2 regions of the Geobacillus sp. C56-T3 genome follow, and region 2 is predicted to be linked to the other one. Evidence: predicted binding sites of a transcription regulator. Region 2 holds the regulator's gene; the other holds the start of a gene.

Region 1 (3,419 bases), 300 kb from region 2:
CGAGTTGCGGATGCCGTATTTCAAAATATCTTGACGAATATCTTCCGGCATCCGTTTCATGTAGCCAGTGTTGATGAACGCTTCACGCAGCTTGCGCGTCTCTTCCTCCGTTTCGCCGACCAAAAACGGGAAGCTGCCTTTTTCTTTCGCCAGCTCGATCGATGCCCGGTATGCGGTCGTGGCGATCGTGCGGAACAGCTCATCGACAAGCTGGTTTCCTTCCTCAGAGCCGTACGCTTTTTCGCAGTAAATGAGCAAGTCTGCAAGCCCCATGACGCCAAGGCCGATGCGGCGCTCGCCGAGCGCTTGTTTTTTGTTTTCCTCAAGGAAGTACGGCGTGGCGTCAATGACGTTGTCTTGCATCCGCACCCCGATTTCGACCGTGCGTTTCAGTTTTTCGTAGTCCACGACCTTCCGTTCTTTGTCGACCATGTTCGCCAAGTTAATGGCGGCCAGATTGCACACCGAATACGGTGCCAACGGTTGTTCCCCGCACGGGTTGGTCGCCACGACTTTTTGCCCGTACGCGCGGGCGTTCGTCATTTCGTTGGCGTTGTCGATGAAGAAAATGCCCGGCTCGGCCGAATACGTCGCGCAAATGTTGATCAGCTTCCACAGTTCGCGGGCGCGGATTTTCCGGTAGACGCGGACGCGATAGCCCATTTTCTCCCATTCGCGTACATCGCCGACTTCATGCCATTTTTCGTTGTAAATGCGCATTTCCTCTTCGGAATAGGTTTCCACGTCCGGGAAGCGGAGCGCGTATTCTTCGTCCTTTTCGACCGCTTCCATGAACTCTTTCGTCAAGCAGACGGAAATATTCGCACCGGTCAAAAAGTCAGGATTGTGCACCGTATATGTACCGCCGGTGCGCAGTTTTTCTTCGGCGTCTTTGATGATGTCTTCGGTGAATCCGCCGTAGTCAGGCTCGTTCTTGTATCGGACGATCGCTTCGTACATCGCCCGCTCCCGCTCGGTGAGCGGCGTGAATTTCAGCTTGTCGCGCGCTGCTTTTTTGATGCCTTCGTCTTCCATGTTTTCGAGCAGGTAGCGCAAAATGCGCGGGTTTTGCATTTTCGAGACGATGAATTCGATAATGTCCGGGTGCCAGTCGGCCAGCATAATCATTTGGGCGCCGCGGCGGGAGCCACCTTGCTCGACAAGGTGGGTCAGCTTCGCAATATCGTCAAGCCACGAGACCGACCCGGACGATTTGCCGTTCACCCCGCGCGCAAGCGTATGGCGCGGCCGCAATGTCGAGCCGTTCGTCCCAACGCCGCCGCCGCGGCTCATGATTTCCATCACCTGCTTCCGATGTTCGGAAATTCCTTCGCGCGAGTCTTTCACAAACGGCATCACATAGCAGTTGAAATACGTCACTTCCTTGCCCGAACCCGCCCCGTACAACACGCGGCCGGCCGGAACAAAATTCAAGCTTGCGAGCTCTTGATAAAACTTTTCGAACCACTCTTTCCGCTTTTCTTCCGTCTTTTCCACCGCCGCCAGCCCGGTCGCATTGCGCTTGGCGATTTGCTCATAGAAAATCTCGAGCGGCTTATCAATAATGTCGAGCGACCGAACCACAATGCCGGTCTCCGCCTCTTCCCCTTCGAGCACGTGCCGGTATTCGTCTTCAATCAACACGCGCGCCTTTTTCGCCTCCCAATCGATGTCGACGATAAACCCGAGCCCTCGTGCCGGGAATTTCGGATCCTCCTTGATCGTCAACACGACGAAGTCGCCCGGTGTGAGCGTCAGCTTCTCCGTATCTTTGAATGAATACCGGTCAAGCATGACCAAACGGGATACGCCTTTATGGGTGATGTGCATATCCGGCGTAATCGGATGCACTTGCGGAAATAGGCGGATATCCTCGTTCAGCTTGTCAATATTGATCTTCATTTTTTCGGATGACGCCACCGTCATTCTCCTATCTCTCCTCTTTTATATAATCTCTCATGTTTTTGGCAAAGTTGTCCTGTCTTCTCTACCTTACCATATCAAACAGAAAAAAACAATATATAGTATGATTTTTTATGAAAATCATACTATATATTGTTAAAGAGAACAAATGATTTCATTTTGTCAAGCAAAAAAAAACAAAACAAGGCGAAAAGCGGAGAAAAACGGGGGAGTGCCGCTGTTTTTGCCGGAAAACGAACGATTTACCGCGTCGCTGCTCAGCGCTTGAAGTTCCATTCGTCGCTTTCGTATTTCGTCCGCGCCAGCTCTTCGACGTACGCCCGCTCTTCGGCGGTGAGCGTGTACGGTTCCAATACGATGTTCAATCCTTTTTCAAATCCTTTGTAAAACGCCTCTTTCGCTTCCTCGATCGTCACCGTGCGGCTCGTCAACTCATTGATCGCGACCGCCTTCTTTTTAAAATCGCGCTGCAGACGCTCTTTCACCCGCTCGTTTGGATATTTAAACAAGCTGAACAGCAAGTCTTCGTCCAAATCGAGCAAAATCGAACCATGCTGCAAAATGACGCCTTTTTGCCGCGTTTGCGCGCTGCCGGCGATTTTCCGCCCCTCAACGACAAGTTCGTACCATGACGGCGCGTCAAAACAAACAGCCGAACGCGGGCTGCGCAAATCGGCTTTCTCTTCTTCTGTCCTCGGCACGGCAAAATACGCATCCAATCCAAGATAACGAAATCCCTCTAAAATGCCTTGGGAAATGACGCGGTATGCTTCCGTCACCGTCTTCGGCATCGCCGGGTGCGACTCGGAGACGATCACGCTGTATGTCAATTCTTTATCGTGCAGGACGCCGCGCCCGCCGGTCGGCCGACGGACAAAGCCGAGGCCGTGCCGTTTCACCGCCTCTAAATCAATTTCTTTTTCCACTTTTTGAAAATAACCAATCGACAACGTCGGCGGATTCCAGCCGTAAAAGCGGATCGTCGGCGGAATTTTGCCTTCGCTGTGCCAATCGAGAAGCGCCTCATCGAGCGCCATATTGAACGCCGGCGGGCAATAGCCGGAATCGATAAAGCGCCATACTTCTTTTGCCATCGTTCCACCTTCTCTATTGTTCCATACTCTAAACGCTGCGGCGGCTTGTCGACCACCGCCAAGGGGCGGGACACTTTTGGCCGCCTTTATTAGTTTAGCAAACAACGCCGGTGAAGGAAAGAAAAATGGCATGGCGAAAATCTCTTTGCTTCCCGGCGGCGACTTTATATAATAGGAAATAGCAGACGAAGCGAAGGGAGGCATGATGGGGTGGAAGCATTGCTCATTATTCTCGGCGCGATCATCATTTATTCGGTGATCACATACATTTGGCAAAGACGAATTGTCAAATCGTTGACGGAAGAAGAATTCCGCGCCGGCTACCGGAAAGCGCAATTGATTGATGTCCGCGAACCGGATGAGTTTGCGGCTGGACATATTTTAGGGGCGCGCAACATCCCG
Region 2 (3,419 bases):
TTGTTTAAACCGTTGATTGCCAAGCAACCGCTGCAACAGGTGGTTTACTCGTTCCATGGCTTTTCCCTCTATGATTCATCACGGTATTTTTTCAGCCGTTCCTCAAGCTCTTTGCGCGCCTGTTCGACGTCAAAATCATCATCCGGCTGGCTGTAATCCATGTTCAGCCAGTCCGGGACGATTTCCGTGCGCACGACTTTGCGCACCGTCCGCGTCCCTTTTTCCTTTTCGTTCGCCCAGTTTTGGTATGTTTTCGCCTCTTCTTTCGCCAGTTCCATTGCTTCCTTCACGGTTTTCACCTTTTTGCGCGCCCAATGGCTGGCGATTTTTTCTACGTATTTTTTCGACAGCTTCATATTCGTCCGGAGCATGACATAATAAATGAGCACGTTGACAACTCCGGGGAGCAGCTGCTGCTGGAACATAATGTCTTCGATCAACTGCAAATCAGCAAGCGACGGCTCAGCGCCGCCTGAAATCTCTTTCAGCAGCTGGCGCGGGGAAATTGTTTCCAGCTGTTTCATTAGTTGCTCCTCTTTTGTGCGCGGTTCGATGTTTTCCATCGTCCGGTAGGCGAGCGGCTGCACTCGTTCGACGAGGCGCGGCTCGACACCGCCATGTTCGAGCTCATACCATTCGCGCGCCGCCCGGCGCAACGCGTCAATATCGATATGATAGGCCGGATCGATGACGCCAAGGACCAGTTTTTGCATCTCAAGCGGCGGAATGCCGTATAAAAACGCCAGCTTTTTAATCGCTTCCTTCACTTTCGCTGTCACAGCCCGGCGCGGCACAAGCTGCTTGGACAGGCCGGCAAAAAACAGCTCAAAGTCGAATACATCATCATCGAGCACATACGACGCCTCATCCCGCCTGATGTGATCCTTCCCTTCAAGCAGCTCGGGCCCGGCTTCTTCGCTGAGGCCGGCGACGATTTGTTCAGCGGGCACGGCCGAAAACACGTCGGAAAACGACCGCGTCACCTGGGTGAATTTCGTTTCATCAATGGACGGACGGGCAAAAAAGTTGCTCAGCTGGATAAACAAGTGGCGGCCGACTTGCCGGTGCAAAAAAACGCTCAACATCTCGTCGCGGAAAAACTGGTCTGGCGCCAGCGGCGGACGCAGCTCATAAAGAAACAGCTTCGGTTCATCCGCCTCTTTAGCGTGGACGTATGTGTTGAGCAGCCCGATTCCTTCGAGTTTCAACCGTTCGCTGTAAATGTCCGGCAGTCCGCACTGCATGAGCGCCATAAGCCGATGATGGGTCGCTTCCTGGCCGTCAAGCAGCTCAAGCTCCCCCCAAAGCGTCATATAAAGCGCCAACGCCCGGCAGCCGATGAGCGGCTGGTAAAGCAGCGTCAGCACTTTACGGTCCACCTCTTGCAACACCCCACGGCTTTGCACGGTATAACGGTCGACAGCAATCAGCTCTTTCCAATGGTGTTGCATCGCTCCGACCTTCCATTCCGCCGTATTCGTTTCAAACCGGCTCTCCCCTTTCCTGCCGAAAAGACGTTGAAAAAAGGGCTTGCCGCCTAACGCCAAAGCCCTTTTTACCGTTGCCCTTTTTTGATCAGCTCTTTCAGTTCTTCAATGAACACATTAATATCTTTAAACTGCCGATAGACGGAAGCGAAGCGGACATAGGCGACCTCATCGATGTGTGACAGGCGCTCCATCACCATTTCGCCGATCGTTTCGCTTTTCACTTCCGAGACGCCTTGATTGCGCAGTTCGCGCTCAATTTCCTGCGTCACTTTTTCAAGCTCCTCGAGCGCCACCGGCCGCTTCTCGCACGCTTTGATCAAGCCGCGCAAAATTTTCTCCCGGCTGAATTCTTCGCGCGTTCCCTCTTTTTTCACAACAATCAGCGGCGGCTCCTCGATCCGCTCAAACGTCGTAAACCGATAATGGCACTGTTCGCACTCCCGCCGACGGCGGATCGAACGACCCTCTTCAACCGGGCGCGAGTCAAGCACGCGCGTGCCTTGATGATGGCATGAAGGACATCGCATAACATCCACTCCGTTGATCTTCTTATTTTCTATCATACCGGAATGGACGAAAGCAGACAAGATATAGTTAGCTGTTCAGTCCGGAACCGATATAGGGAAGGCGGGCGTCGAGCTTCCGATACAAATCGAGAATGACCGCCCGGCTATGCCCAAAATCAAACGGCAATAGCTTCGTCTCCGTCGTCGCGGAAAAGTCGACCGCCGTTTCAAACGGCCGCACGGAAATGACGGTAGCGACGATGAACAACTTTTTGCCGCGCCTTGTTTGCGCACAAATTTCGCCGCGCTCTTCGGAAACAGAAACGAGCTCGGCGTCGGGCAGCGACGAGAGCAGCTCCTTGACCGCATCGATGACGGCGCGGTTCGTCGCTTTGTAATAATGGCTTCTTAGCTCTTCATCTTCATGATTTTCCCGCGTTTCACAATGGTTTGTGAAGGCGTATTTGAGTGTTTTCCACATGCTCATTGCCACGTCTCCCTAGTCATTCTTTTTCTTCCATCATACCATGATTTTCGCCGCTGTTGTACCGCCGAGGGCGCAAAAAAAGGAGCGTTTCGCTTACGCTCCTTTCGGTTTATCATGATCCAATTACAGCGCCTGCGCCTTTTTCACTTCGATTGGGCGCATGCCGCGCGGAAGTTCAATCGTTTCCCGCGTTTGCGCGCCCAGCATTTCGGCAATGTAATCGGCGGCAATCGTCGGGTCTAAATGGCCGCATGTATACACATCAATGCTCGCATAGCCGTGTTCGGGAAACGTGTGAATCGTCAAATGCGATTCCGAAATAATGACGACCCCGCTTACGCCTTGCGGAGCGAATTTATGGAACGCCACTTCGCGAATCTCCGCTCCCGACTTTAACGCGGCGTCAACGAACGTTTTTTCAATAAAATCAATATCATTCAGTTTGTCAAAGTCGCATCCCCAAAGTTCCGAGATAACGTGACGACCCATCGTGTCCATGAAAAGAATCCCCCTTTAACCAATTTTCTCAAACAAATAAAAAAACAGAAGGTGAGTTGCAAAATGGCATGTATAACTACCACGGGGGAAAGTTAGTCCTAAGAGGTCCTAACCCTTTAAGTAGTCACATTACCCTTGCCGTTAAGAAGTTCACGAGACATAGTATACTTTGTTTAGGGGGTTTTTGCAACAGGCTTTTTTAATTTTTTGCATAAAAAAGAGAAAAAGCGCCCACGCCCGCACCGTGGCCCGATCCGTTTGTGCGGATCGCAAAAGCCATAGCGCAGGCGGCGCGCTTCACATCGAACCGCTGTTACGCATTGACGCTGAGACGCTCATTCATTTTGGCCGCGACAAGATGGGCTAAATCAACGACGCGGCACGAATAGCCCCATTCATTGTCATACCAAGCGAGCACTTTCACTTTTCGCCCTTCCA

What was found. The regulator NrdR, encoded in region 2, represses ribonucleotide reductase genes. The targets are predictions, from matches to a motif close to AACACNATATATNGTGTT.
Region 1: GC56T3_RS05730 (vitamin B12-dependent ribonucleotide reductase) is a predicted target of NrdR. The motif match lies at 2,012-2,029, and genes of this name have one in related genera.

Annotation. Positions count from the first base shown of each region.
Region 1 is NC_014206.1:1,120,621-1,124,039, reverse strand. Features, by position in the region: gene GC56T3_RS05730 (vitamin B12-dependent ribonucleotide reductase) at 1-1,926, opposite strand, end outside; gene GC56T3_RS05725 (biotin/lipoate A/B protein ligase family protein) at 2,181-3,017, opposite strand; gene GC56T3_RS05720 (rhodanese-like domain-containing protein) at 3,228-3,419, shown strand, end outside.
Region 2 is NC_014206.1:822,143-825,561, reverse strand. Features, by position in the region: gene dnaI (primosomal protein DnaI) at 1-57, opposite strand, end outside; gene GC56T3_RS04220 (replication initiation and membrane attachment family protein) at 69-1,451, opposite strand; gene nrdR (transcriptional regulator NrdR) at 1,556-2,017, opposite strand; gene GC56T3_RS04210 (hypothetical protein) at 2,085-2,483, opposite strand; gene speD (adenosylmethionine decarboxylase) at 2,607-2,981, opposite strand; gene GC56T3_RS04200 (glyceraldehyde-3-phosphate dehydrogenase) at 3,295-3,419, opposite strand, start outside.